Regions from separate parts of the Rhizobium changzhiense genome, predicted to be linked through region 2. Evidence: predicted binding sites of a transcription regulator. Region 2 holds the regulator's gene; each other region holds the start of a gene.

Region 1 (9,966 bases), on a different contig from region 2:
TTTCCTCGCCTTCGCGCGAGATGTCGATAACGAGCATGCGGCGCGGCACGCCGATCTGGATCGCCGCAAGGCCGATGCCCGGCGCGTCGTACATGGTTTCCAGCATATCGTCGGCAAGACGCTGCAGGTCGGAGTCCACCCGCTCGATCGGCTTGGACAGCTGGCGGAGAACGGGATCGGGAAGAATGATGAGTGGCTTGATGGTCATGGCGTTCCCATAACCCATCTTTTCCGACTATGGAATTATCCGGCAGGCGGGGAATACGCTTTTTTGCATCCCCGCCCGGAATTTCGCCATATTCCCCTCAGGCTGCCCGAAGGGCCGCACCGGCTGAACGGCCCTCCGGCCGGGCGCGGAAGCGCCGCAGCAGCTCGATCAGGGTTTCCACCTCGTCCTTGAGGCGGCGGGTTTCCGCTGAAGAGTGCTCGACCATGTCCGAATTCTGCTGGGTGATCGCACCCATGTTGCGGACGGCGATGCTGACCTCGTTGACGCCGGTCGCCTGATCGCGGGCGGCGGCGGCGATATCGGCGACGAAACGGTTGATGATGTCGATGCGGCTAATCATGTCGTTCAGCGCCTCGCCGGTGCTGGAGACGATGCCGACGCCCTGATTGACCTGTGTCGAGCTCTGCGAGATCAGGTTCTTGATCTCCTTGGCCGCTTCCGCGGTGCGCTGGGCGAGCTGGCGGACTTCCTGGGCGACGACGGCAAAACCCTTGCCGGCATCGCCGGCACGGGCCGCCTCAACGCCGGCGTTCAGCGCCAGCAGATTGGTTTGGAAGGCGATCTCATCGATGACGCCGATGATCTTGGAGATCCCGGTCGAGGATTTCTCGATGCCGGCCATCGCCGAGACGGCGCTGGTGACGAGTTCGCCGGAGTTCTTCGCCTTCTCTTGCGTCTCGCGCACGGCGTCCGACGCCTTCTCGGCATTGGCGGCCGTCTGGCCGACGCTGACAGAAAGCTGCTGCAGGGCGGCCGAGCTCTCCTCGACGCCTGCCGCCTGCTGCGCAGTGCGCAGCGCCAGATCGTTGGTTGCCTTGGAAATGACGTCGGCGCCGCTCATGATACGGCCTGAGGTCTCACGCACGGAGGCAAAGGACTGGCTTAGCGCCCTGACGGCGCGGTTGTAATCCTCGGCCATCTGCCGGAAATTGCCCGGCAGATCGGACGGCAGGGTGGCCTCGAGATCGCCGTTCGACAGCGCTTCCAGGCCGCGGCGCAGCTGCTCCAGCGCGATCGCCTGGTCGGATTCGGCCTGAGCGCGTTCCTCCTCCAGTGCCTGACGCTTGGCTTCGAGCGTCTCGAGATAGACCGAGATGGAATAATCCATGTCGAGCATGCCGGCCTTGATGACGGCCGACAGCTTCTCGGCCAATGCCTTGCCCTCTCGGCGCGCGAAGATCGACGGCCATTGCTTCTCCATGATGCCCTTGACTAGTTCGGACATGACGATGGCGTAACCGCCAATATACCAGCGCGGCTCCAGCCCGATACGGGCATGGGTGCGGCCGACCGCGGTCACGCCGTTGACATAGCTCTCGTCGAACGCGCCGCCGGCGAGATTGGCCCAATGGTCCTGCTGGCGCTTCTTGGCGTGGCCGACATGGTTCTTATCGGCGAAGAAGCCCGCGACAGCCGGGGTCTTGGCGATCTTGGCGTAGAATTTATCGAGGGCGCCACCGATCAGCTCTGATATGACCGGGCGCAGATCCCGCATCGACTTGCGCGCTGCCTCATCCAGTTCGATGAAATCGAGGCGCTGCCTGAGGGCACTGTCGGTCTGCTGGGCGGTCATGGAGATCTCTGTACTTGGCGCGACGCGCGCGGGAAGGAATTTCTGCGCCGCAGGTTTTGGCCAATATGGTTGAGCAATCGTTAAATCGGACGACGATTTCTTCTGCCCCGAGCGAGGAAGAGCGGTCGCTTGCGAGGATATTGAGGCCCACCCATTCCGTTCACGTTTTGATCTATATATCGCCATTTCTTCTGTTATGCTTGCGGCATGACCATCCATTCCGAATCGCTCTCTCTTGCCCTTGCCTCGATCAGCCCGGCCATGCTGGCGCTTATCGGCGCCGTTCTCGCCGCCCTCGCCCTGCTGGTGATCGTGCTTCTGCTGCGCGGCGCCAGCCTTCGCCGCGAGCAGGCGGAGGAAGCGAGCTTTCGTGCTCAGGAAAACGAAGCGCGGATGGCCGAGCTTTTGAAGATCCAGGCGGAGATGCAGGGCCGCATCGCGGCGATGACCGAGGTCTTCGGCGCACGGCAGAGCGAACTCAACCAGACGATCAGCCAACGCCTCGACGGCATGTCGCAGCGCGTCAGCTCGACGATCACCGAGCAGACGAAATCGACGCATGAGAACCTGCAGCGGCTGCAGGAGCGGCTGGCGGTCATCGATGCCGCGCAGAACAATATCCAGACGCTCGCCAAGGATGTCGTCGGGCTGCAGGCCATTTTGTCCAACAAGCAGACGCGCGGCGCCTTCGGCCAGTCCAGGATGGAAACGATCGTCGCCGACGGTCTGCCGATGGGCGCCTACGCCTTCCAGCAGACGCTGTCCAACGGTTCGAGGCCGGACTGCACGATCCGCATGCCGAACGGCGCGCCGCCGCTGGTGATCGACGCGAAATTTCCGCTCGAAGCCTGGAACGCGATCCGCGACGCCGGCAGTCCCGAGGCCGGCAAGATCGCCGGCCAGCAGTTCCGCCGCGACATGGAGGTCCACATAAGGGACATTTCCGAGAAATATCTGATCCAGGGCGAAACCCAGGATACGGCCTTTCTCTTCGTGCCGTCAGAATCGATCTTCGCCGAGATCCACGAGCACTTCGAGCCGGTGGTGCAGAAGGCGCATCGCGCACGCATCGTCATCGTCTCGCCGTCGCTGCTGATGCTGTCGATCCAGGTCATCCAGGCCGTGCTCAAGGACCAGCGCATGCGGGCGCAGGCGCATCTAATCCAGGGCGAAGTGGCGATCCTGATGGACGATCTCAGCCGCCTCGATGAGCGGGTGCGCAAACTGCAGGGCCATTTCGCCATGGCGCAGAAGGATATCGACATGGTGGTCACGTCAGCCGACAAGCTCACCAAGCGCGGCGCCAGGATCGAAGCGCTGGAATTCGAGGCGGGGGGCGGCGATGCAAAAACCGCCCGCGACGGCGAAGCCGCGGTCAAATCGGTCGAAAGCCGCACCGGCCTTCTCAAGCTCCGGGTGGTTGACGAGGAGTGACCGCTTCGGGCAGTGTCTCGCCCGCATGAAGCACTAGGAGCATGATGTCGTGCGAAAACCGATCACACTTTTCGGCATCATGCTCTAGAAGACGGGACACATTCATGATCACAGTTTTCGGGTCCATCAACATGGATCTCATCGCCACGACCGAGCGCCTGCCGAAGCCCGGCGAGACGGTGGCCGGCAACGGCTTTGCCACGGCCGCCGGCGGCAAGGGCGCCAACCAGGCGCTGGCAGCGCGCCGCGCCGGACGTTACGTGCATATGGCCGGCGCCGTCGGCAAGGATGCCTTCGCTGCGGAGGCGCTTGCCCTGCTCGATGATGCAGGCACCGACCTTTCTCTGATCAAACATGTCGACGGTCCCACAGGTGCGGCGCTGATCCTTGTCGGCGGCGACGGCGAAAACATGATTGCCGTCGTTCCCGGCGCCAATGGCTTCGTCACGCCCGCCGATGCCGAGACGGCGATCGGCCGCATGAACGAAGGCGATATCCTGATGCTGCAGCTCGAAGTGCCGGCTGCCGCCGTCGAACGCGCGCTGTCGGCCGCCCGCGCCAAGGGCGTCACCAGCATCCTCAACCTCGCGCCGCTGATCCCCGATGCGGCCCGCCTCGGCCGGCTCGCCGATATCGTCATCGCCAACGAGACCGAGTTCGAGCGGCTCGCCGGGCAGGAGGGCATGGACGCCCAAGCGCGCGAGGCAGCCCTTGTGCGCCTGCATGCGGAGACGGGCCAGACGCTGATCGTGACGCTCGGCGCCGACGGGGTCATAGCCATTCGCGACGGCGCGATTTCAAGGGCGCAGGGTCTCAAGATCGAACCTGTCGATACGGTTGGCGCCGGAGACACTTTCTGCGGCTATTTCGCCGCCAGCCTCGACGACGGCCTCGATTTTGTCTCGGCGCTACGCCGTGCGGCGGTTGCCGGTTCGCTCGCATGCCTCAAGGCCGGGGCGCAACCTTCGATCCCTTTGAGCGAGGAAGTCGCAGACAGGATATAGTCCGCGTCTCTTTGCGAAGCCGTCGGCAAAACTCCCTGTAATTCAGGGCGTTCCGGCGATTTTCATGGCCCCGTTCGATAGAGTTTCATTCAAATTTAAGAGATTTCCGGCGATGTTCCTCATGGCCGCCGGCGTCTCCCACCTTCTGGAATCCGGCCGTCACTGCATAATTCCTTAAATCGGAATCGATTTAAGGATAAAATTATGCAGCGTTTCAAAGTGCTACAGCGTCCTTTGCGCGTCTGAAAAGACGCGCAGCGCTGTAGGCGGCGGCTCCATGACGGGGCGAAGCCTTTGCTCCTGCGCCGGAGAATGCCCGTTCGGCGCATCCTTGCCCGAGGACCCCATGTTCATTTTTCGCATGAAATCGCTTGCCGCGAAACTCATCGTCATCACCGGCATCGCCATCGCACTTGTTCTCATCGTTTCGAACTTTTTCCTCATCGGCCAGACCCGGGATCGCGTCCAGACGCTGACGATGGATCAGGCCAACCTCGAGGCAAAATCGATCGCCAATGAAATCGCCGCCAATGTCGGGGAGCTCGCCAGCGCCGCGCGTACCATGTCGGGTGTCATCGGCCGCGGCCATGAAGGCAAGTCGCTCGATCGCAAGGGCATGATCAACGTGCTGAAGGCCAATCTCGAGCAGAATGCCTTCGCCTTCGGCAGCTGGTTCTGCGAGCAGCTCGGCGCGCTTGACGGCAAGAGCACCGAGATCGCCAACAACAATGACGAAGGCACCAACAAGAACGGCGCCTTCACGCCTTACTGGTCGAAGACCAAGGACGGCGGCATCCAATATTCGACCTTCGACAATGATTATACCGCCGCATGGTGGAAGCTCGCCGCCGACAGCGGCAAGGGCGCGATCACCACGCCCTATATGGCCGAAGGAACCGACGTGCCGACGCTGCTGACCTCGATTGCCTATCCGGTCATGTCTGATGGTAAGATGATCGGCGTCGGCGGCGTCGACATTTCGCTGAAGTCGCTGACCGACAAGCTGCAGGCGCTGCATCCCTTCGGTTCGGGCCGCGTCACGCTGCTGTCGCAGGCCGGCAACTGGATCGTCGCGCCGATCCCCGACCTGATGACCAAGGAATATGACGGCGAAGGTGCCGACATCGTCAAGTCGGCGCTGTCGAGCAAACAGCCCGGCCTCGTCAGGAACCTCACCTATGACGGCCTCGATCCCTTCGATCGCGTCGTCTATCCCTTCTCGGTTCCCGGCGTCAACGCCACCTGGGTCGTGCTCGTCGACGTGCCGCACACGGCGATCAACGCGCCGGTGCGAGACCAGACCTACATGATGATCATCAACGGGCTGATCGTGCTTGGCGCCGTCATGCTGGCGCTCTATTTCGCCGTCCGCTCTTTCGTGCAGCGGCCGCTCGGCGGGCTTGTCGCCAGCGTCAGGGCGCTGAGCGACGGCCAATATGACGAACCGGTCGCTGCCCAGGACCGCAGCGACGAGGTCGGTTCGGTCGCCAAGGCGCTGGAAGGCTTTCGCTTCACGCTCGCCGACAGCCGCCGCCTCGAAGACGAGGCCGCCGACCAGCGCAAGCCGCCGAGACCGAGCGCAGCCGCTCGGAATCGGAACGCCAGGAATCGGTGTCGCTGCAGCGCCATATCGTCTCAATCGTCGGCGCCGGCCTTTCCGCGCTGTCGCAGGGCAATCTCGGCTACCGCATCACCGACGAGTTCCCCGGCGAATACGGCAAGCTGAAACAGGATTTCAACGCCGCGCTCGCGAGCCTCGAAGAGACCATCAACACGATGAACCTCAGCGTCGCCAATATCGGCTCCGGCACCGGTGAAATCAGCAACAGCGCTTCCGATCTCGCCAAGCGCACCGAGCAGCAGGCAGCCAGCCTGGAAGAGACGGCGGCCGCGCTCAACGAGCTCACCGCGCAGGTCGATTCCAGCGCCGAAAATGCGCGCACGGCAGCCGACAACGTCAACCTCGCCTGCCAGGATGCCGAAAAGTCCGGTGAAGTGGTGCAGAAGGCAATCGCCTCGATGCAAGGGATCGAACAATCTTCGACGGAGGTTTCGCGGATCATCGGCGTCATCGACGAGATCGCCTTCCAGACCAACCTGCTGGCGCTCAACGCCGGTGTCGAGGCGGCGCGTGCCGGGGAAGCCGGCAAGGGTTTTGCCGTCGTCGCCCAGGAGGTGCGCGAACTTGCACAGCGTTCTGCCAATGCCGCCAAGGAAATCAAGACGCTGATCAACAGTTCGGCCGTCCAGGTCAAGGAGGGCGTCGATCTCGTCGGGCGCGCCGGCAGCACGCTGCACAAGATCGCCGAACAGGTGATGGGCATCAACGACCTCATCCGGCAGATTTCGGCATCGGCCAGCGAACAGGCTGTCGGCCTGAAGGAAATCAATCAAGCCATGAACCAGATGGACCAGGTGACGCAGCAGAATGCGGCGATGGTAGAGGAAGCGACCGCGGCCAGCGTCGCACTCAACGACGAGGCACGAACGCTGAAGGCGCTCGCCACCCGCTTCAATGTCTCGGGTTCGGGCAACGCCGCAGCCCTTGCCTCTGTCGCGCAAAAGATGCGGGCACCGGCGACTTCAGCCCCTTCGCCTCGCGCGAGCGCCCCGGCGGTCCGTCGCGCGACTGCCCCGTCGCGCGGATCCGCTGCCGTGGCACAGGACAACTGGGAAGAGTTCTGATCGTTCAGCCCCTCATAATGCAAAAGGCGCCTGGGAGACCCGGCGCCTTTTCACATTCGGAGATTAATGCAGCTCAGGCAGCGTTCGACGTCTGCTCTTCGTTGAGGAAGGCGTAGATCGCCGAGGCGGAATCGGTGGCGCGCAGCTTGGCGACCAGATCGTGATCGCGCAGCACGCGGGCGATACGCGACAGAGCCTTGAGATGATCGGCGCCCGCGCCTTCCGGTGCAAGCAGCAGGAACACGAGGTCGACCGGCTGGTCGTCCAGCGCCTCGAAATCGACCGGCTGCTCCAGCCGGGCGAAGATGCCGACGATCGAATGGATGTTTCCCAGCTTGCCGTGGGGAATGGCGATGCCGTTGCCGACTCCGGTCGAGCCCAGGCGTTCCCGCTGCAGGATGACGTCGAAGATCTCCCGTTCGGAAAGCCCGGTGATCCTGGAGGCTCTTGCAGCCAATTCCTGAAGCAACTGTTTCTTGGAATTTACTCTGAGGGCGGGAATGATCGCATCCTGATGGAGCAAATCTGCCAATGCCATTTCTTTTTCCTTCTGTCGCCGGGATCAAATGCAAGGAGCGGCGGCAATGCCGCCGCTCACCACGCTGATCTCAGCCTTTGATACTGGCCGAATCGATCCAGCCAATATTTCCGTCGTGCCGACGGTAAACGATGTTCAGATGTTCCTTGCCGGGGCTGCGGAACAGGAGAAGCGGCTCGTCGGTCATGTCGAGCGCCATCACTGCGGTGGCGACCGACATGGTCTTCAGCTGCTTCGTGCTTTCTGCGACGATCGCCGGAGCGAAATCGTCGGCGATTTCATCATCGTGATCAGGAACGGAATCCATGACCGTGTAGGAAACCTCTGCAAAACCATTCAGATGGTTTCCGGCGTGATGGTCCTTGAGCTTGCGCTTGTAACGCCGCAGCCGTTTTTCGATCCGCTGGGAGGCGGCGTCGAAAGCCAATTGCGGGTCGGTCGCCTCGCCGGCCGCATGCAACACCACGCCGCTGTCGAGATGCAGCTTGCAATCCGCCGAGTAACGAGAACTCGCCTTTTCCACGGTCACCTGGCCGGAATATCCCCCGTCGAAGTATTTCGTGATGGCCATACCAATTTGGTCCTCGATCTTTTGACGGAAGGATTCACCAATTTCCATATGTTTCCCGGATACACGCACACTCATGGAGTTTCCCTTCTTATGGTCGTTTGCGGGTATCAGTTTACGCCAAGCCTCAGGTTCATCCAAGCACTTCGCACAATCTCAAGCAAGATCGGCTTAGGCCTGCGGGTCCTTGGTGCCCTTCTGATGCTGGGGATAACTCCAGACGCCGTTCGCGGCATCGATTGCGGCGGGCTTCTAGCCAGAGCTTGCCGAAAAGTCAATAGGGCGCCGAATCACCCTCGGCGGCACACGGTCAACGGGTGGCGGATACCTTGCCTGGCAGGGCATGCCGCCGATCGCCACCCAATACATCTTACGCGTTTCGCGCTTGCGTTGCGTCCCTTCTTGCGGGGATCGTCATGGCGGCGACACCCGATATGACGCAGACGAGTCCAATCCAGGCCGTCGGGCTCAGCCTCTCGCCGAGGAAGACGATGCCGATCGCAACACCGATCGGCACCCTGAGATAGGCTTGCGCGGTGGTTCCGACCGAACCCAGCGTCTGAACGAGACGGAAATAGATCACAAAGGCGAGCGCCGTCGAAAAGGCAGAGAGGGCCAGCAGCGCCAGCATCGATGCCGCCGAAGGATCGAGTTCCCACGGCCGATCGACGACGAGACTTATCGGCAAGAGAATGACCGCGCCTGAGGTCAACGAACCGGCCGCCGGCACTGCGGGATCAAGCCCCTTGAAGTTCTTGCTGAAAATCGCGGCACCTGCATAACAGACGGTCGCCAGGATGATGGCAAGCTGCGCCGTCAGGTTTTCACCGAGACCGCCGAGCGCTTCGACGCCGATGACGAGGCAGATGCCGGCAAGCCCGGCCATAACGCCGAAGAGCCTTCGCAGCGTCACCTGCTCATGGCGGGTGATCAGCACGGCCAGCAGGAAGGTGAAGATCGGCGTTGCCGAATTCAGGATGACCGCCAGTCCGGCATCGACGGACTGCTCCGCCCAGGCGATCAGCGTGAAGGGGACGACGCTGTTCAGACAGGCCTGAACGAAAAACCGCCGCCAGGTCGCACGATCGCGCGGCAGACGGACACGCCGGTGGCGCAGGACGGCCAGCAGAATGCCGCCGGCAATCAGCGTGCGGGCGGCTATCAACGTTATCGGCGGGATCGTCTCGACGCCGATCTTGATGAAGCTGTAGGAGGAACCCCAGAGGGTCGCCAGCACCAGCAGCAGGAAAAGCTCCCTGGTAAGGTTCGGATTTTGCGGCGTCATCGTCGGCATTTCGATCTTCGTTGAAGACAATTCAAAGGGTTGCAGCCGTTGCGCGTCTGAAAAGACCTGGGCGCTGGAGAGGAATAATGGGATTTGCAGGCCGGATGCTTCGATCGAGGTCGAAGCATTGCTGCGTCAGAAGCCCGCGACCTTGGCGAGCGCCCGCTTCTCGCGGCGGCGCTGGACCGAAGAGGCAATGTTCATTGCCTCCCTGTATTTCGCAACGGTGCGGCGGGCGAGATCGACACCGCCCTTCTTCAGCATGTCGACGATATCGTCGTCGGAAAGCACCGCCTCCGGGCTCTCCTGCAGGATCAGCGCACGGATCTTGTGACGCACCGCCTCGGCCGAATGGCTGTCACCGCCGGCGACGGCACTGATCGAGACGGTGAAGAAATATTTGAGTTCGAAGAGGCCGCGCGGCGTCAGCATATATTTGTTCGACGTGACGCGGCTGACGGTGGATTCATGCATCTTGATCGCCTCGGCGACCGTTTTCAGGTTCAGCGGGCGCAGGTGATCGACGCCGTGCAGCAGGAAGGCGTCCTGCTGGCGAACGATTTCGCTTGCCACCTTCATGATGGTTTTTGCCCGCTGATCGAGGCTGCGCGTCAGCCAGTTGGCGCTCTGCAGGCAATCGGAGAGGAAGG
Region 2 (9,966 bases):
CCGAGAGCTTGTAGGCCGGAGCGTTGTCCTTGCGCGGAGCCGCATCGTTCAGCTGGGCGCGCAGCGCCAGCAACGCATCGAGCTCGCAATCGACGCTGACGTAGAAATGCGGGATCGTCTGCTTGGATTCGACCAGCCGCCTGGCGATCGTCTTGCGCATGCCGTCATGCGGCACAAGCTCGTAGGAGCCAGGTTCGAAGAGCTTGAGCACGGCTTCTTCGGAGGCGCCCTTCGGCGCAGTGGCAGCCGGAGCAGGAGCTGCGGAGGCTTGCGGAGCGGAAGCAGCAGCGGCGGGGGCTGCAGCCTTGGCGCCGCCACCGGCAACGGCGGCCTCGATGTCGCTCTTGACGACGCGACCGTGCGGGCCGGAGCCGGCGACTGCCGAAAGGTCGATACCGGCTTCCTTGGCAAGCCTGCGGGCGAGCGGCGATGAGAAGGTGCGGCTGCCATCTGATGAAACCGACGCGGGTGCAGCGGCGGTGACAGGTGCCGCAGCCGGAGTAGACGGGGCAGCTTCGGCCTTCGGCGCGGCCGCACCGTCTGCCTTCGGCGCCGGGGCGGCGGAACCGGCACCGCTGGCCGCAGCGGAGACATCCTCGCCATCGGCGGCGAGAACCGCGATCAGCGCATTGACCTTGACGCCTTCGGTGCCGGCGGCAACGACGAGCTTGGCGACCGTGCCTTCATCGACGGCTTCGACTTCCATCGTCGCCTTGTCGGTCTCGATCTCAGCGATCACATCGCCAGACTTGACCTTGTCGCCTTCCTTGACCAGCCATTTCGAAAGATTGCCTTCCTCCATGGTCGGAGAGAGGGCGGGCATCGTGATATTGATCGGCATCGAAACACCCTCCCCTTATTTGTAGCAAACAGCCTTCACCGCATCGACCACTTCGCCGACGTTCGGAAGGGCGAGCTTTTCGAGATTGGCAGCGTAAGGCATCGGAACGTCCTTGCCTGCAATCGTCAGGATCGGCGCATCGAGATAGTCGAAGGCCTGCTGCATGACGCGAGTGGCGATTTCGGTGCCGACGGAGGACTGCGGATAACCTTCCTCGACGGTCACCAGGCGGCCGGTCTTCTTCACCGATTCGATGACGGTCGGCAGGTCCATCGGACGGATGGTGCGAAGGTCGATCAGTTCGACGTCGATGCCGATCTTCTCGAGTTCGGCGACAGCCTTGGTCGCATAGCTCATGCCGATACCGAAGGAGACCACGGTGACGTCCTTGCCCGGACGATGGATGCGCGCCTTGCCGATCGGGAGAACGAAATTGTCGAGCTTCGGCACATCGAAGTGCTGGCCGTAGAGAATTTCGTTTTCGAGGAAGATGACCGGGTTCGGATCGCGGATCGCAGCCTTCAGCAAGCCCTTGGCGTCGGATGCCGTATAGGGCATGACGACCTTCAGGCCGGGAATGGCGCTATACCAGGCTGCATAATCCTGGCTGTGCTGGGCGCCGACGCGGGCAGCCGCACCATTCGGGCCGCGGAAGACGATCGGAGCGCCCATCTGGCCGCCGGACATATAGAGCGTCTTGGCGGCGGAGTTGATGATCTGATCGATCGCCTGCATGGCGAAGTTGAAGGTCATGAATTCGACGATCGGGCGAAGGCCGGCCATTGCGGCGCCGACGCCGACGCCGGCAAAGCCGTGCTCGGTGATCGGCGTATCGACGACGCGGCGTGGGCCGAATTCCTGCAGCAGCCCCTGCGTGACCTTGTAAGCGCCCTGATATTCGGCGACTTCCTCGCCCATGACGAAGACGTTTTCGTCGGCGCGCATTTCTTCGGCCATGGCGTCGCGGAGCGCTTCGCGCACGGTCGTCGACACCATTTCGGTGCCGGCCGGGATTTCAGGATCGTTCGGAACGACGGCCTTCGGCTCGGCTGGAAGCGGTGCGGAGGCAGAGCCGGTGTTGGTCGGCTTCTCTTCCTGGGCAACTTCCGGAGCTGGTGCGGCGGCCGGCTTGGCGGCGGAAAGATCCGAGGCCGATTCGCCGTCCTGCAGCAGCACGGCGATCTTGGTGTTGACCTTGACGCCTTCAGTGCCGGCATCGACAAGCAGCTTGCCGATGACGCCTTCGTCGACGGCTTCGACTTCCATCGTCGCCTTGTCGGTTTCGATTTCGGCGATCACATCGCCCGAGGTGACCTTGTCACCTTCCTGTTTCAGCCATTTGGACAGTGTGCCTTCTTCCATGGTCGGAGAGAGGGCGGGCATGAGGATATCGATAGGCATGGGTTCCCTCCCCGATTAGAGCAGAATGTCGGTATAGAGCTCGGATGCATCCGGCTCCGGATCGGCCTGGGCGAAGTCGGCGCTGTCGGCGACGATGTCGCGGACATCCTTGTCGATCGCCTTCAGATCGTCTTCGGAAGCCCAGCCCTTTTCGATGAGGCGTGCCTTCACCTGTTCGATCGGATCCTGCTCGGAGCGCATCTTCTGCACTTCCTCCTTGGAACGATACTTCGCCGGGTCGGACATCGAGTGACCGCGATAGCGATAGGTCAGCATTTCGAGGATGATCGGGCCTTTGCCAGAGCGGCAATGCTCGAGCGCCTCATCGGCCGCCGCCTTGACGGCGCGAACGTCCATGCCGTCGACCTGAATGCCCGGGATGCCGAAGCCGGATCCGCGAAGCGAGTAGTTCGACTGCGCGGTGGCGCGGGCGGTCGAGGTACCCATGGCGTAACGGTTGTTCTCGACGATATAGACGATCGGCAGCTTCCAGAGAGCAGCCATGTTGAAGCTCTCGTAGACCTGGCCCTGGTTGGCAGCGCCGTCGCCGAAATAGGCGATGGAGACATTGTCGTTGCCGCGGTAGCGGTTTGCGAAGGCAAGACCCGTTCCGAGCGAGACCTGGGCGCCGACGATGCCGTGACCGCCGTAGAAATGCTTCTCTTTCGAGAACATGTGCATCGAGCCGCCCTTGCCGTGGGAATAGCCGCTGCGGCGCCCGGTCAGTTCCGCCATGACGCCGCGCGCTTCCATGCCGGTTGCCAGCATGTGGCCGTGATCGCGATAGGCGGTGATGACCTGGTCGCCTTCCTTCTGCGCCATCTGCATGCCGACGACGACAGCTTCCTGACCGATGTAGAGGTGACAAAAGCCGCCGATGAAGCCCATGCCGTAAAGCTGGCCGGCCTTCTCCTCGAAGCGGCGGATCAGCAGCATCTCGCGATAGGCCTTGAGCTCCTCATCACGATCGAAGTCGGCTACCGGGCCTCCATTCGATGCCTTGGCTGCCGGTTTTGCTGCAGTTTTGCGGCTGGAAACGGTCGCGGTCTTTCGCGGCGCCATTCAACCCTCCCTATGGGTTTGTCGTTTCTTGGTGGCGCGTACCATAGGGAAGAAATATGACCACAGCAATGCCATAATTGCATGGCTCGTATTCGGCGCTAAATTATTGGAAAAACTATGAAAATTCCAATTAACCTGTTTCCAGTTAATTGGAATAGTGATTGAATACGACGATCTCGTCGGCACGCGACATGTTGAGCTGATAACGCGCTTTTTCGTCCAACATATCCTTGTCGAGCGAGCCGTCACTCAACAGCGCGACCTGATTTTCCAGATGTTCGCGCTTCGCCTTCAAGACCGCAAGCTCTTTTTCACGGGCGACACGCTGACGCTCAAACGTCTCCGTCGCGCGCAGGCCGTAATCGCCATGGATGCAATGATAACCGAAATAGGACAGGAAGGCGACCGTCATGGCCGGAATGACGAAGCGACCGATCCTTCTCTTCTTATGATGCTTTGTCCACATACACGCATGCTCTTGAACGCATTACCAATTCATTCAATCTAACGCGCAGAGATTAACCGTTCGTTGACTCTAAAAACCGAGCAACAAAAAACCCGCGCCGAAGGGCGCGGGTCAAACCATTGAACATCAGATCCGATCAGCCGCGAATGATCGAGCGGCCGGCATACTGAGCCTGGGGGCCGAGGCCTTCTTCGATGCGGATCAGCTGGTTGTACTTGGCAAGGCGGTCGGAACGCGACAGCGAGCCGGTCTTGATTTGGCCGCAGTTGGTGGCGACCGCGAGATCGGCAATGGTCGAATCTTCCGTTTCGCCGGAGCGGTGGGACATGACGGCGGTATAGGCTGCCTTATGCGCCGTGTTGACGGCATCGAGGGTTTCCGTCAGCGAGCCGATCTGGTTGACCTTGACGAGGATCGAGTTGGCAACGCCCATGCGGATGCCGTCGCGAAGACGGGCGGAGTTGGTGACGAAGAGATCGTCGCCGACGAGCTGGGTCTTCTTGCCGGCCAGGTCGGTCAGCGTCTTCCAGCCGTCCCAATCGTCTTCAGCCATGCCGTCTTCGATCGAGATGATCGGGTACTTGGCAGCGAGCTCGGCGAGATATTCGGCCATGGCGCCTGATTCGAGCGTGCGGCCTTCACCTTCGAGAACATATTTGCCGTCCTTGAAGAATTCCGTCGAGGCGCAGTCGAGGCCGAGGTAGATATCCTCGCCCGGCTTGTAGCCGGCTTTCTCGACCGACTTCATGATGAAGTCGAGAGCTTCCGGCGCGCTCTTCAGGCCCGGTGCGAAACCGCCTTCATCGCCGACATTGGTGTTGTGACCCTGTGCGGCAAGTTCCTTGCGGAGCGTATGGAAGACTTCCGAACCCATGCGCACGGCTTCGGCGATCGAATCGGCGCCGACCGGCAGGATCATGAATTCCTGGAAATCGATCGGGTTATCGGCATGGGCACCACCATTGATGATGTTCATCATCGGCACCGGCAGCAGGCTGGCGGATGCGCCGCCGACATAACGGTAGAGCGGCAAGCCGGATGCCTGGGCGGCAGCCTTGGCGACGGCGAGCGAAACGCCGAGGATGGCGTTGGCGCCGAGGCGCGACTTGTTCGGCGTGCCGTCCAGCTCGATCATGATATTGTCGATCTGGATCTGATTTTCGGCGTCGATGCCGCCGATCGCGTCGAAGATCTCAGTGTTAGCGGCTTCGACCGCCTTTTCGACGCCCTTGCCCAGATAGCGCTTGCCGCCGTCACGCAGTTCGACCGCCTCATGTGCGCCCGTCGAGGCACCCGAGGGAACGGCCGCGCGGCCCATGCTGCCATCTTCGAGATAGACATCGACTTCGACGGTGGGGTTGCCACGGCTATCGAGAATCTCACGGGCGATGATATCGGTGATTGCAGTCATGGGTTCTTCCTGCTCGGTGGGTGATAAATGGTTCGAAACCTGTCTTAGTCGAAGGTGTGCAAATTACAATGCTGCAATAGCCTTCGGACCAGCGTTGGGATGTGGCCTACAGCACGATCATGTCAGGCTGTTGAACGTCAAGCCTTGGCGACCGCATCGAAGGCAAGCAGCTTTTCGAGAAGTCGCGGCATGTCCTTGAGGTAGACCATGTTCGGTCCGTCGGAAGGGGCATTATCGGGGTCCTGATGGGTTTCGAGGAAGACGCCGGCAATACCGGTAGCCACCGCTGCGCGCGCCAGCGTTTCCACGAATTCACGTTGACCGCCGGAGGATTCGCCCTGCCCGCCCGGCTGCGCCACGGAATGGGTCGCATCGAAGATAACGGGCGCGCCCATCGCCGCCATGATCGGCAGCGAGCGCATGTCGGAGACCAGCGTATTGTAACCGAAGGAGGCGCCGCGCTCGCACAGCAGCACGTTCGGATTGCCGCTGGCATTGAGCTTCTTCAAGACGTTCTTCATATCCCAGGGAGCGAGGAACTGACCCTTCTTGACATTGACGACGCGGCAGGTCTTGGCGGCAGCGATGAGGAGGTCGGTCTGGCGGCAAAGGAAGGCCGGAATCTGCAGGACGTCGACGATCTTTGCCACCTCCGCGCATTGCTCGGCGGTATGGACGTCGGTCAAGACAGGAAACCCGAATTCCTTCTTGAGGTCGGCAAAGACCTCCATGCCCTTTTCGATCCCGATACCACGTTCGGCCGACAGCGAGGTCCGGTTCGCCTTGTCGAAGGAGCTCTTGTAGACGAGGCCGATGCCGAGCTTTCCGCAAAGCTCTTTCAGTGTGCCGGCAACCATGAAGGCGTGGTCGCGGCTCTCCATCTGGCAGGGACCGGCAATCAGCGACAGGCGGCCGGTATTGGAAAAGGTGACCTGGCCTTGGCCTTCGCCGATCCTGACTTCGGAATTCGTATCAGTGCTCATCGTGTTTCCTCGAAGGCGAAGAGCGTGCCCTGCCCGGGCGCGGGCTTCACCAGAATGCGATTGTTCTTGCGCGTGTAAGTCACCCCGTTAGCAGCCAAATGCGCTTCTGTCACGGCAAGATCGGCGACAGTGAAGAGGATTGCCCGGCCGCGTAGGCCGCGATCGGCGGATGAGCCACCAATGTCGAAATAGGCCTCCAGCCCTTCTGGCGTCATCAGGCTGATTTTGGCATTCGATGCCGCGATATTGACGCCGAAACCGGTTTTCTCGACTGCCGATTGCGCCACGGCAAGGCTGACGAAGGCAGCGAAGGCGGCCGGCTCCGGCGTGCAAAGCGCGATCTCGACTATGCCGGTCACACCATTGGCATGTGTTTCAAGCGCGGCGCGGTCGGTCGGCAGCGGATTGACGCGCTCGACGGTGAAAAGCAGGAGATCAGGCGCGCGCAGGTCGGCGGCAAAAGCCAGCTTGAAGCCGGCAATCGTCTCGGAACCGTCCGGCATCGTCATCGGCCGGGTGAACTGCAGCATCTCGCCGGCGCTCGATCCGTTGCCGACGAAATTCTGATGATCGATGCCGGCATCCTTGCTGCCGAAAGCCAGCCCCGAAAGCCCCTCCTCGCCGCAGCGGAAGCGGAAGGCCTGGTTGCGGGCGGTGAAGACGTTGCCTTGCCGCGCCGATGCCTCGCTCTCTTCGACGCTCGCAATCCCGAGCGGCTCCAGATAGGTCTTGTCGGCAAAGAAGACGCAGGCGTTTTCCGTTCCGAAGGGGTGGCGCGCATCGGCGGCAACGGTGAAGCCGAGCTTGCCGAGCCTCTCGCGCGCCAGATCGATATTGACGACCGGCAGCACGATATGATCCAGCGGGTACGGTTTGGCGGAATGCTCGTTCATCATGTCCCTCCTGGAAAGGTCAAGAGATGTGCAGCGCGACCTTCAATACAAGACTTGTGTCCCAATCCGGCGAATGAAAATAAAAATCTCAACGAGTTGGCGCCAAGTTTTACGGAAATTTAGCTACTTGCGGAACACATATGGAACATATAGTGTCTGTTCTGGATTTGTTTCAATCACGAGGTCACAACGTCGATGCTCACGCGCAAACAACAGGAGCTTCTCCTCTTCATTCATGAGCGCATGAAGGAATCCGGCGTTCCGCCATCTTTCGATGAGATGAAGGATGCCCTGGACCTCGCCTCGAAGTCCGGGATTCATCGCTTGATTACAGCGCTCGAGGAGCGCGGCTTCATTCGCCGCCTACCGAACCGCGCCCGCGCGCTTGAGGTCATCAAGCTTCCGGAGGCCTACAGCCCCAGCATCCAGCCCCGGCGCGGCTTTTCGCCGAGCGTGATCGAGGGCAGCCTCGGCAAGCCACAGCCGGTCGCCGCCCCTGCTCCTGCAAAGCCCGTCGCCGACAACGGCAATTCGGTCTCCGTGCCGGTCATGGGCCGAATCGCTGCCGGTGTTCCGATCTCGGCGATCCAGAACAACACCCACGACATCGTCGTTCCGGCCGACATGCTCGGCTCCGGTGAACATTACGCGCTGGAGGTCAAGGGCGATTCGATGATCGACGCCGGCATCTTCGACGGCGACACCGTGATCATCCGCAACGGCAGCACTGCAAGTCCCGGTGATATCGTCGTTGCCCTCGTCGATGACGAGGAAGCGACGCTGAAGCGCTTCCGCCGCAAGGGCGCCTCGATCGCGCTGGAGGCCGCCAACCCGGCGTACGAGACCCGGATCTTCGGGCCGGACCGTGTCAAGGTACAGGGCAAACTCGTCGGCCTCATTCGCCGCTATCACTGACATTGGCCAGTCCGGTTTCGGTAAAACTATTGCTGCGCCAGTCATAGGCGCGATGGCGCATCCATGGCCGCGACAATGCATCGAATGCGGTTGCGACCTCCGGGCCGGCGTCCGTGAAGCGCAACTCGATGGAACCGCTCCTGCGCAGCGTCTCACCGGTGAAGAGCGTCGCACCTGAGCGGCAGCTGTTGAAGCGAAGGCGGACCGACGTCACGACGATATCGGCCGCGTCGCATGCCGGACCGAGATAGGCGGCATTGTCGATGACGGTTACCACCTGACCATTGCCAAGCCTTGATGTGCACCAGGCCTTCTTGACGCAGGAAAAGCGGTTTGCGTCACCGCCCGATGCGGCGGCCCGCATCGCGGTCCTTGCTTCGTTCTGCTGATCGCGGGAAAGCCTGACGCGGCGATCTTCTCCCTCCGGCGGGATAGCAGGACCGTCCAGCATCTTCGGCGGATCATGCTTCGGCAGGACCAGCGCTCTCTGCCACTGGTCGAAGATGAAATCCGGCGGTCTTTCACGGTTGGAAGCCATTGCCGCCGCCTCGACGATTGCGACGAGACTACCATCCTCCGAAATCACCAGATCCGGCGGCCGGGGAACCGGCAGAAGCAGCAGGATGAGCGTTGCGACCCCGATAATCGATGTGCCGATATGGCGCAACCGGGTGCGGAGCAGCGTCAGCAGCAGAAAGCCTGCCACGGCGACGGTGAAATACCAGGCGGGCAAACGGCCGACGTCGATATTGCCATCCCAGCCGGACACCGTCTTGGCGACCGCGATCACCAGATCGAGGCCGAATCCGACGATCTTCCAGGCCCAAACATCCAAGCCGAAAGGCATGAGCAGCATTGCCAGCAAGCCGGCCGGCATGATGATGAAGGAGATGATCGGTATTGTCGCGAGATTTGCCGGCAGGCCGTAGGCGGTCAGGCGATGAAAATGCTCGATCGAAAACAGCGCGGTGGAAAAACCGCCGATCAACGAGGTCAGGAAGACGCCGCCGAAGAAGCCCGCAACGGTAACGAAGGGCCTGATGATCGGCAGCTTCAGGAAAGCGTTTTCGCGGACCCGCCGATCCTTCCAAAGCTGATAGCCAGAGACCAGCGCCAATGTGGCGGCAAAAGACATCTGGAAGCTCGGACCCAAGACCTCGGACGGCGAAATGACAATGATGACAAGCGCGGAGAGAGCGACATTGCGTAGGCTGATCGACGGCCGGTCGAAGAAGACGGCGATCAACATAATGGCCATCATGATGAAAGCGCGTTCGGCAGAGACCGCAAAGCCGGAGATCAGGAAATAGGCGGTGACGGTGATGAGCGCGCCGGCGGCGGCGATCTTCTTCGTCGGATAGGCCTCGGCGACACCGGGAAAGAAGCTGAGCAGCATCCGCAAGCCGACGAAGAAGATTCCGGCCGACAGCGCCATGTTGAGACCGGAGATGGCGATGATATGCGCCAGACCGGACTGGCGCAGCGCTTCCGTCGTCGCATCCGAGATGGCGCGCCGCTCGTCCGTCACCAGAGCAGCGGCAAAAGCGCCGGTGTCGCCGGGCAGGATCGACCTTATGCGGTCGCCGATACCGCTGCGCAGCCGGTAGAGCCATTCCAGCAGCGCTTCGGTCGTCGATCTGGCCGCCTGCGGACCTGCCTGCACATCGACCTTCGTCGGCGCACCGTAGAAGAAGCCGTTGGCGCCGATGCCATCGAAATAGGCACCGAAGGAGAAGTCGTTGAGCCCGGGAAGCGCTGGGCCTGCCGGCGGCGTCAGCCGCGCTCTGCCAGTGATGATATCGCCGATCTCGAAGGCCACGTCCGCGCCGCGGGCGATTGCGGTGATGCGGTCCGGCGGCCGCTTCACCTGTGGCGCCTCAGTGCCGGTAACGGCAAGAATGTAGCGCCACCGCCCGCGACCATCACCTTCGCGCCGCTCGACACGGCCGGTCACCGTCGTCGTCACGGCGGAATCGAGGATCACGGTGGAAGCC
Region 3 (9,966 bases), 420 kb from region 2:
CTCTTCAACCGGAGCGATACCAAATTATCAGCACAGGATGGAGTCCCCTGACACATCGGGAACTGAAAGTCGCCGCATTGCGGCTTTTATGCAACTTGGTGATGAAGAAAGTCGGACGTGCGTTTCCGCTCACTTGTCGCCCCCGGTCACTTGTCGCCCCGGTCACTTGTCGCGCCCAGTCACTTGTCGCGGTTGACGCTCATCTCGCCGAAGATGCGGGCAACTTCCTTTTGCAGATCGGTATCGGCGCCGGTGATCGGGGCCATTTCCGGATCGCGGCGCGGCAGATTTCCGGGTTGCGGCGCTCCGGGCCGGGGCGCCTGGTTTGCCGGCGCCGGCACGATGCGTTCGGCAGTCAGATTGTTCGACATTTCCTGTTCCAGCACCCGCTGGAAATCAAGACGGCTCGCTGCTGCCGACTGCGCAGCCGAATCGTCTTCGGCGCTACCTGGTGCGGCGCGTGCGGCCGCCGGCATTTCCTTGACAGGCGGGGCGGAGACCTCGGGCTCGATGCGCTGCTGCGGCAGCACGCGCTGGCGGGCGGCATCGAGGATCTCGGCGGCACTTGAGGTATCGTGAAACGGTGCGGGCTGCGCGGCTGCGGGAGCGGCGGGACGCTCCAGCGGGCGCGGCTGGGGCAGGACGGCACGCAGAGGATTGTCGCGTTCGGCCGACAGCGGAGCTGTCACGGGCTCTGCCGGAAGGGGGCTCGTGACCACCGGCGGTGCCACGGCCGGCTGGGCCGGCGGTTGGGCCGATGATTCTGGGCGCGGGCGCGGCTCTGGAGAAACCGGCGCGGAGAAAGTGGGCTCGGCGGCCGGCTCGACACGGGCTGCGACCGGCGGGCGCGGTGGCGAGACCGGCGGTGTTTCGGGCCGCGCGACAGCTATCGGACGCTGCTCGACGGGTTGCGGACGGATGGCGCTGTCCGGCTGCTCGGCCGCTGCCGGCAGGATGCGGCTTTCGATGACGATATCGCTCGGGCCGCCGATCATGATCAGGTGCTCGACATCGTCGCGGCGCACCAGCACCAGCCGGCGACGGGCATCGACGGCTGCGGCATCCAGCACTTGCAGGCGTGGCTGGCGGTTGCGGCCGCCGCGCACGAAGGGCGAGGGCGCCCGGCTGCGGATCACCCAGAGCACGATGATGAGCAGGAGAAGCGCCAGGCCGACGCCACCGGCCGCAAGCAGGAAACGGCTGCCATAAGCTCCGACAACATCATCCAACATAGTCACTCACTCCATTTCGTATTCGGCACATATTGACGACTTTTCCGTTCCCTAGGCAAGGGCCGCCGGTGCTGTCCAGTCACGGGAGAACGCGATTTCGTGTTCCGCTGCTTGGCACCCGGCGACCTTGCGCACGGGTGGCAGCGTTGGGCTTCTGGGGCAGATGGCGCTGTTGCCTGTGAATTCAAGCAGTCTTGCCGGCTAGCGGTGTTTTTGCCGACGCGGCAAATTGCTAAGAAGGAAAGAGTGCCTGATTCCTGCTTCGTGTTCGTGCTACGAAGCGGGAGGGCTTATGTGAGGAATACATGACGAAACCGCGTCAGGCCGACGACTATAACGCACCGCTTGTGGATCGTGGGGGGCGTTCTGGCACGGTCTTGCGCATTCTTGTGCTGGCGCTCGTGCTGATCGCGGCTGCCGGCGCCTTCGTCTTCTTCAAAAAATCGCTCGACAACGAGGTCGTGCTTGGCGGTCTCGGCGTGCTCGCCATGGTCGGCATCTTCTTCCTGGTGTCTTCGGTCATCGGCTTCATCGAGGTGATGCCGCAGCACCAGTCCGACAGCCTGGCGCGCGCCTTCCTCAACAGCCATCCCGACGGTACGCTGATCACCGACGAAAAAGGCCGGATCATCTATGCCAATGCCGCCTATGGCGCGCTGACCGGCGCGCGCAAAGGGACCGAGGTGCAGACGCTGGAAACGCTGCTGTCGCGCCACCGCGAATCCAACGAGGCGCTCTACAGGCTGGTCAACGGCCTGCGCGAGGGCAAGGAAGGCCGGGAGGAATTTCGCCTGCTGCGCGCCGTCGGGCCTGGCAGCAACAGCTCCGGCGCGCATTGGTACCGGCTGAAGGCGCGGCTGCTGCAGCCGGAGGAAAACGGCGGCAAGCCCCTGCAGATCTGGCAGATCACCGATATCACCACGGAGCGCGACGACCAGGAGCGCTTCTTCAAGGAATTGCAGAACGCGATCGACTATCTCGACCATGCGCCGGCCGGCTTCTTTTCCGCCGGCAGGAAGGGCGAGATCTTCTACCTGAATGCGACGCTTGCCGAATGGCTGGGCCTCGACCTCACCAAGTTCGTGCCGGGCTCGATGACGATCGGCGACGTCGTGGCCGGCGAGGGACTGGCGCTGATCCAGTCGGTGCAGGCCGAACCGGGCCTGAAGAAGACCGTGACGCTCGATCTCGACCTGCGCAAGAGCAACGGCCAGAGCCTGCCTGTACAAATCATTCATAGCGTTACCTCGATGCGCGACGGCGCACCGGGCGAAAGCCGGACGATCGTGCTGGCGCGTGAAAAGAGCGATGCCGGCGGCCAGTCCGCTTCGGCCGCCGCCATGCGCTTCACACGCTTCTTCAACAACACGCCGATGGCGATTGCCTCGGTCGACGGCAGCGGGCGCATCCTGCGGACCAACGCGCCGTTCCTGAAGATGTTCTCCGGCGTCGTCTCGCGCGACGATCTCGAAAAGGCGCCGCATCTTGAAACCATCGTGCAGGAGAGCGACCGGCCGCAGCTGGCCGCGGCGCTGGCGGCGGCCAAGGACCGGCAGGGTGACATCGCGCCCCTCGACACCCGCACACCGACCGACGAGGCGCGCTATTTCCGCTTCTATGTCAATGCCGTCATCGACCAGAGCGACGAGGCGCCAGAGGAGGCGGCGATCGTTTATGCCGTCGAGGTGACCGAGCAGAAGGCGCTGGAAGCGCAGATGGCGCAGACGCAGAAGATGAATGCCGTGGGAACGCTCGCCGGCGGCATCGCGCATGATTTCAACAACGTGCTGACGGCGATCCTGCTTTCCTCCGACCATCTGCTGCTGCAGGCGCGGCCGGCCGATGCCAGCTTCGCCGACCTGATAGAGATCAAGCGCAACGCCAACCGCGCCGCCGTGTTGGTGCGCCAGTTGCTCGCCTTCTCGCGCAAGCAGACGATGCGGCCCTCGGTGCTGAACCTGACCGATGTCGTCGGCGACCTGCGCATGCTGGTCGACCGGCTGCTTTCCGGCACCAACGTCAAGCTCGACGTGCAATATGGCCGCGACCTCTGGCCAGTGAAAACAGATCTTTCGCAATTCGAGCAGGTGCTGATCAATCTCTGCGTCAATGCGCGCGACGCAATGCCCGAAGGTGGCACGCTGACGCTGCGCACCCGCAATCTGACTGCCGCCGAGGTCTCGGCCTTCAATTACTCCTACATGCCGGCAGAGGACATGGTGCTGGTCGAAGTCGCCGACAACGGCACCGGTATCGCACCGGAGATAATGGACAAGATCTTCGAGCCGTTCTTCACGACCAAGGATGTCGGCAAGGGCACCGGGCTTGGCCTCGCCATGGTCTACGGCATCGTCAAACAGTCGGGCGGCTACATCCAGCCGGAATCCGAAGTCGGCAAGGGCACGACCTTCCGCGTCTTCCTGCCGCGCCACATTCCGGAGCCGGCGGTGGCCGCCGAAGCGGGCTCGATCGACGGCGCCATCGCCGGGGCCGAAGTGGTGCCGCTGCCGGTATCGCCGCAGCAGCCGGAGGACCTGACGGGATCGGCCGTCATCCTTCTCGTCGAGGACGAGGAGGCGGTGCGCCGCGGCGGCAAGCGCATGCTGGAAACGCGCGGCTATACCGTGCACGAGGCGGGCTCGGGCGTCGAGGCGCTGAGCATCTTGGAAGAACTCGACGGCAAGGTCGATATCGTCGTTTCCGACGTCGTGATGCCCGAAATGGACGGTCCGACGCTGCTGCGCGAGCTGCGCAAGACCTATCCCGACATGAAGTTCATCTTCGTTTCCGGTTATGCCGAAGATGCCTTTGCCCGCAACCTGCCGCCGGAGGCGAAATTCGGCTTCCTGCCGAAGCCGTTTTCGCTGAAGCAGCTTGCTGTTGTGGTGAAGGAGACGTTGGACGGGTGAGGGAGGGTTGTCGGAGGGTGAGCGTGGGCGTTGTGCCGTGTCAGCCCCCTTCTGCCCTGCCGGGCATCTCCCCCACAGGTGGGGAGATCACAAGGGGCGAACGCTTTCCATCACATCAACGTTTCTCCGAGCTGCAATGGAAACTTGGTTGGGGAAGCCGGTGCTTCCTGCCAATCTCCCCACCCGTGGGGGAGATGCCCGGCAGGGCAGAGGGGGCTTGCCTGGCACCGCCGGCGGCCCGTAGTCCTTACTCGCCCAGCGCCACCGCGATTTCAGCAGCAAGCCGCGCGTTGTTTTCGACGAGCGCGATGTTAGTCTTCAGGCTCTGGCCATCCGTCAGGTCGAAGATGGTCGAGAGCAGATAGGGCGTCACGGCCTTGCCGGTGATTTCGTCGCGCTCGGCGCTGTCGAGTGCCCGCTCGATATAGATTTCCATCTCCTCACGCGCGATTTCGTCGGCCTCGGGCACGGGGTTGGCGACGAGCATGCCGCCATCGATGCCGAGCTGCTCGCGCACCGTCTGGAAATTGGCGATCGCGGCCGGGCTGTTCAGCGACAGTGGGCTTGGGATGCCGGAGGAGCGCGACCAGAAGGCGGGGAATTCCTCGCTCTCATAGGTGACGACGGGCACGCCGCGGGTTTCCAGCACTTCCAGCGTTTTCGGAATGTCGAGGATCGCCTTGGCGCCGGCGCAGACGACGATGACGCCGGTGCGGGCGAGTTCCTCGAGATCGGCTGATATATCGAAACTTTCCTCGGCGCCGCGATGTACGCCGCCGATGCCGCCTGTGGCAAAGACACGGATGCCGGCGCGCGCCGCCGCAATCATCGTCGCCGCGACCGTGGTGGCGCCGGTGCGGCGCTCGGCGATGGCGAAGGCGAGATCGGCGCGCGACACCTTCATCACTTCGGTCGCCTTGGCGAGTTGCTCCAGTTCCGCGGCTTCAAGGCCGATATGCAGCGTGCCGTGAATGACGGCGATCGTTGCCGGCACCGCACCCTGTTCGCGAATAATCGCCTCGACGCTGCGGGCCATCTCGATATTGCCGGGATAGGGCATGCCGTGGGTGATGATCGTCGATTCCAGCGCCACCAGCGGCGCGCCGCGCTGCTTGGCGCTGGCGACTTCCTTCGAATAAGCGATCGGCAAAAGAGGGGAGACGGGCTTGGTCATGGTCTTGTCCTGTGATCGACAGAGCATGATGCCGAAGGTGTGAGCGGCTTTCGGACAACATCATGCTCAACTATAGTTAGCCGCTTCAATGCAGAATTCTGACCTTGGGAACAAGGGCGAGCACCTCATTCAGCAGATCGGGCGTCAGATTTTCGTTGACGGCGTGCTGCGACTGCACGGTCAGTATGGCGGCCGCAGTGCCGTGGCGGACGGCTTCTTCGAGCGGCAGGCCTGATATCAAGGCAGCGAGTGTGCCGGCAGCAAGAGAATCGCCGGCACCCGTGACATCGGCGACGGTGTCGGCGATCGGCGGCTGCAGCGTCACGGCGCTGCCATCGCAAAACGCGACGAGCTCGCGCCGGCCGCGGGTGACGACGGCGTTCCTGATGCCGATCTCGTTCAGCAACGGCGGCCAGCCCGCAGCCTCTTCCGGCCGCTCACCGGCAAGGGCGGCAGCTTCAGCCTCATTCAGAAACAGGTAGTCGATATCTCCGATGCAGGGCTTCAGCCTGACGACCTTGGCCGGCGAGATGGCAATTGCCGCAACGGGCTTGTCTAGCGAGCGTGCCTTGGCGACGATCGCCGCGATCGTCTCTTCCGGCAGGTTGGCGTCGAAGAGGATGAAATCATGCGCGGCGAAGGCCTCCCGCACCCAGCGGATGGAGAGACGTCGCGGCACGAAGAAGCGGTAAAGATCCATGTCGGCGAGGGCGATCACCAGATTGCCGTCCTTCTCGATGATCGCCGTGTAGCTCGGCGTCTTGCGGTCCAGGAAGACGAAGGGCCGGTCGTCGATGCCGGCGAAATCGGCAGCTTCTCCGACCGTCTCGCCCATCGGATCGCCGCCGCGCGGCGAGATCATCGTCACCTGAAAACCGAGCCTCGCCAAGTTGCGCGCCGCATTGAAGCCACCGCCGCCCGGTTCCTCGAACCAGGTGCCGGGATTGCTGGCGCCAGGCGCCGTCTCACCGGAGATGCGGCCGCGCCGGTCGACATGGGCGCCGCCGAGAACAAGAATCTTTTTCTTCATCCGATCCGCTCTCCCGATGCCCGAAGGACGAATCGATACGGTGCGCCACGTCGCGGTTGAGTCGACACTTTTGGCCTAAGCCGTTGCTTTTCATTGATAAAACAAATGCAGAACACGTGTCGTTTTACCTTTTTCTTTCAACTGTTTGATCGCCTATTGCGAGATTGGAACAAATAGGGTACAAACTCGACATTGCTTGAGCGGCTTCAATAACCTAAAGGTGGATCGGATGTCTCAGAATTCATTGCGGCTGGTAGAGGACAAATCGGTGGACAAAAGCAAGGCGCTTGAAGCGGCACTCTCACAGATAGAGCGGTCGTTCGGCAAGGGCTCGATCATGAAACTCGGCTCCAACGAGAATGTTGTCGAGATCGAGACGATCTCGACCGGCTCGCTTGGCCTCGATATTGCACTCGGCGTTGGTGGCCTGCCGAGGGGCCGCATCATCGAAATCTACGGGCCGGAAAGCTCCGGCAAGACGACGCTTGCACTACAGACGATTGCCGAAGCGCAGAAGAAGGGTGGCATCTGCGCCTTCGTCGATGCCGAACATGCGCTCGATCCCGTCTATGCCCGCAAGCTTGGCGTCGACCTGCAGAACCTTCTGATCTCGCAGCCCGATACCGGCGAGCAAGCGCTCGAAATCACCGATACGCTGGTGCGCTCCGGCGCCGTCGACGTTCTCGTCGTTGACTCGGTCGCCGCACTGACGCCGCGTGCCGAAATCGAGGGCGAGATGGGCGATAGCCTTCCCGGTCTTCAGGCGCGCCTGATGAGCCAGGCGCTGCGCAAGCTCACCGCTTCGATCTCCAAGTCGAACACCATGGTTATCTTCATCAACCAGATCCGCATGAAGATCGGCGTCATGTTCGGTTCGCCTGAGACGACGACGGGCGGCAATGCGCTGAAATTCTATGCCTCCGTGCGCCTCGACATCCGCCGCATCGGCGCGGTCAAGGAACGTGAAGAGGTGATCGGCAACCAGACCCGCGTCAAGGTCGTCAAGAACAAGATGGCGCCGCCCTTCAAGCAGGTCGAGTTCGACATCATGTATGGCGAGGGTGTTTCCAAGACCGGCGAACTGGTCGATCTCGGCGTCAAGGCCGGCATCGTCGAGAAGTCAGGCGCCTGGTTCTCCTATAACAGCCAGCGTCTCGGCCAGGGCCGTGAAAACGCCAAAACCTTCCTGCGCGACAATCCGGATCTCGCCCGCGAGATCGAACTGTCGCTGCGCCAGAATGCCGGCCTGATCGCCGACCGCTTCCTGCAGAATGGCGGACCGGACCCGGATGACGGCGATGGCGATGCCACTGCGGAAATGTAATTTTCGCGCTTGAACTCATCGGACAGTTCCAACCGGCCGCATTCCTGATGAGAATGCGGCCGGTTTTGTTTGTCTGCTGGACAGTGGCGGGGGCGAACGTTAAAAGCCGATGGATTTAAATTTACCTGCCTCGGGCAGCATTGAAGGGCATAGCATGAGCGGCGTGAACGATATCCGGTCGACCTTCCTCGACTATTTCAAGAAGAACGGCCATGAGATCGTTCCGTCGAGCCCGCTCGTGCCGCGCAACGACCCGACGCTGATGTTCACCAATGCCGGCATGGTGCAGTTCAAGAACGTCTTCACCGGCCTCGAAAAGCGTCCCTATTCGACGGCGACGACGTCGCAGAAATGTGTGCGCGCCGGCGGCAAGCACAACGACCTCGACAATGTCGGCTATACCGCACGCCACCTGACCTTCTTCGAGATGCTCGGCAACTTCTCCTTCGGTGACTATTTCAAGGAGAATGCGATCGAGCTTGCCTGGAAGCTCGTCACCGAAGGCTTCGACCTTCCGAAGAACCGCCTGCTGGTAACCGTCTATTCCGAGGACGAAGAAGCAGCAGCGCTTTGGAAGAAGATCGCCGGCTTTTCCGACGACAAGATCATCCGCATCCCGACCTCTGACAATTTCTGGCAGATGGGCGATACCGGCCCCTGCGGCCCGTGCTCGGAAATCTTCATCGACCAGGGTGAGAATGTTTGGGGGGGGCCTCCAGGCTCCCCGGAAGAAGATGGCGACCGGTTCCTGGAATTCTGGAATCTCGTCTTCATGCAGTTCGAACAGACCGAGCCTGGCGTTCGCAACCCGCTGCCCCGCCCGTCGATCGACACCGGCATGGGTCTGGAGCGCATGGCCTGTATTCTCCAGGGCGTCCAGAGCGTGTTCGATACCGACCTCTTCCGCACGCTGACCGGCACCATCGAGGATACGATAGGCGTCAAGGCGGAGGGCAGCGCCAGCCACCGTGTCATCGCCGACCACCTGCGCTCCTCTGCCTTCCTGATTGCTGACGGCGTGTTGCCTTCAAATGAAGGCCGCGGCTATGTGCTGCGCCGTATCATGCGCCGCGCCATGCGCCATGCGCAGCTTCTCGGCGCCAAAGAACCGCTGATGTACAAGCTGCTGCCGACGCTGGTGCAGCAGATGGGTCGCGCCTATCCGGAACTGGTGCGTGCCGAGCCGCTGATATCCGAAACGCTGAAACTCGAGGAAAACCGCTTCCGCAAGACGCTGGAGCGCGGCCTGTCGCTTCTCTCCGACGCGACTGCGGACCTTGCCAAGGGCGACATGCTTGATGGCGAGACCGCCTTCAAGCTCTACGATACCTATGGTTTCCCGCTCGACCTGACGCAGGATGCGCTGCGCGCCCGCGAGATCGGCGTCGACATCTCCGGCTTCACCGATGCGATGCAGCGCCAGAAGGCGGAAGCCCGCTCGCATTGGGCCGGTTCAGGCGAAAAGGCGACCGAGACCATCTGGTTCGAGCTCAAGGAAAAGCACGGCGCGACCGAATTCCTGGGTTACGACACTGAGACGGCTGAAGGCGTGGTGCAGGCGATCGTTAGGGACGGCGCTGTTGCGGCCCAAGCCATGGCCGGCGACAAGGTACAGATCGTCGTCAGCCAGACGCCGTTCTACGGCGAATCCGGCGGCCAGATGGGCGATACAGGCGTGATCTCGTCCGATCACGGCAAGATCGAGATTTCAGACACGCAGAAGAGGGGCGAAGGCCTGTTCGTGCATCAGGGTACTGTCATCGACGGTGTGGTCGAGGACGGCGACGCGGTTGTGCTTACGGTCGATCATGCCCGTCGTTCGCGGCTGCGCGCCAACCACTCGGCGACCCACCTGCTGCATGAGGCGCTACGCGAGGTGCTCGGCACGCATGTGGCGCAGAAGGGGTCGCTGGTCGCGCCCGAGCGCCTGCGCTTCGACGTTTCGCATCCGAAGCCGATGTCGGCCGAGGAGCTGAAGATCGTCGAGGATATGGCAAACGAGATCGTGCTGCAGAATTCGCCGGTTACCACGAGGTTGATGAGCGTCGATGATGCGATCGCTGAAGGCGCGATGGCGCTGTTCGGCGAAAAATACGGCGATGAAGTCCGGGTTGTCGCGATGGGCGAGGGTGTACGCGGCGCCAAGGCCGGCAAGCCCTATTCGATCGAACTCTGTGGCGGCACCCATGTCGGAGCCACCGGCCAGATCGGCCTGATCCGCGTTCTCGGCGAAAATGCCGTCGGCGCCGGCGTTCGCCGTATCGAGGCCGTCACCGGCGAATCGGCGCGCGAATATC

What was found. Region 2 encodes LexA, which represses DNA repair genes until DNA is damaged. Its sites were predicted from a motif close to TGTTCNNNNTGTGTTCNG; they were not measured.
Region 1: the regulator LexA is predicted to act here: its motif matches at 1,960-1,977, upstream of G9X68_RS07150 (DNA recombination protein RmuC).
Region 3: the regulator LexA is predicted to act here: its motif matches at 6,511-6,528, upstream of recA (recombinase RecA).

What each region holds. Positions count from the first base shown of each region.
Region 1 is NZ_JABFCQ010000001.1:1,431,684-1,441,649, forward strand. Features, by position in the region: gene def (peptide deformylase) at 1-208, opposite strand, end outside; gene G9X68_RS07145 (globin-coupled sensor protein) at 306-1,802, opposite strand; gene G9X68_RS07150 (DNA recombination protein RmuC) at 2,010-3,236, shown strand; gene G9X68_RS07155 (ribokinase) at 3,341-4,240, shown strand; partial or broken gene G9X68_RS07160 (methyl-accepting chemotaxis protein) at 4,587-6,925, shown strand; gene ptsN (PTS IIA-like nitrogen regulatory protein PtsN) at 6,999-7,463, opposite strand; gene hpf (ribosome hibernation-promoting factor, HPF/YfiA family) at 7,534-8,109, opposite strand; gene G9X68_RS07175 (DMT family transporter) at 8,402-9,325, opposite strand; gene rpoN (RNA polymerase factor sigma-54) at 9,452-9,966, opposite strand, start outside.
Region 2 is NZ_JABFCQ010000002.1:236,939-246,904, reverse strand. Features, by position in the region: gene G9X68_RS10625 (pyruvate dehydrogenase complex dihydrolipoamide acetyltransferase) at 1-841, opposite strand, end outside; gene G9X68_RS10620 (pyruvate dehydrogenase complex E1 component subunit beta) at 857-2,242, opposite strand; gene pdhA (pyruvate dehydrogenase (acetyl-transferring) E1 component subunit alpha) at 2,258-3,304, opposite strand; gene G9X68_RS10610 (FtsB family cell division protein) at 3,450-3,770, opposite strand; gene eno (phosphopyruvate hydratase) at 3,907-5,181, opposite strand; gene kdsA (3-deoxy-8-phosphooctulonate synthase) at 5,319-6,164, opposite strand; gene G9X68_RS10595 (VOC family protein) at 6,161-7,057, opposite strand; gene lexA (transcriptional repressor LexA) at 7,253-7,972, shown strand; gene G9X68_RS10585 (ComEC/Rec2 family competence protein) at 7,953-9,966, opposite strand, start outside.
Region 3 is NZ_JABFCQ010000002.1:655,283-665,248, reverse strand. Features, by position in the region: gene G9X68_RS12660 (flagellar biosynthetic protein FliO) at 180-1,238, opposite strand; gene cckA (cell cycle histidine kinase CckA) at 1,538-4,141, shown strand; gene G9X68_RS12650 (pseudouridine-5'-phosphate glycosidase) at 4,389-5,315, opposite strand; gene G9X68_RS12645 (carbohydrate kinase family protein) at 5,401-6,345, opposite strand; gene recA (recombinase RecA) at 6,575-7,669, shown strand; gene alaS (alanine--tRNA ligase) at 7,824-9,966, shown strand, end outside.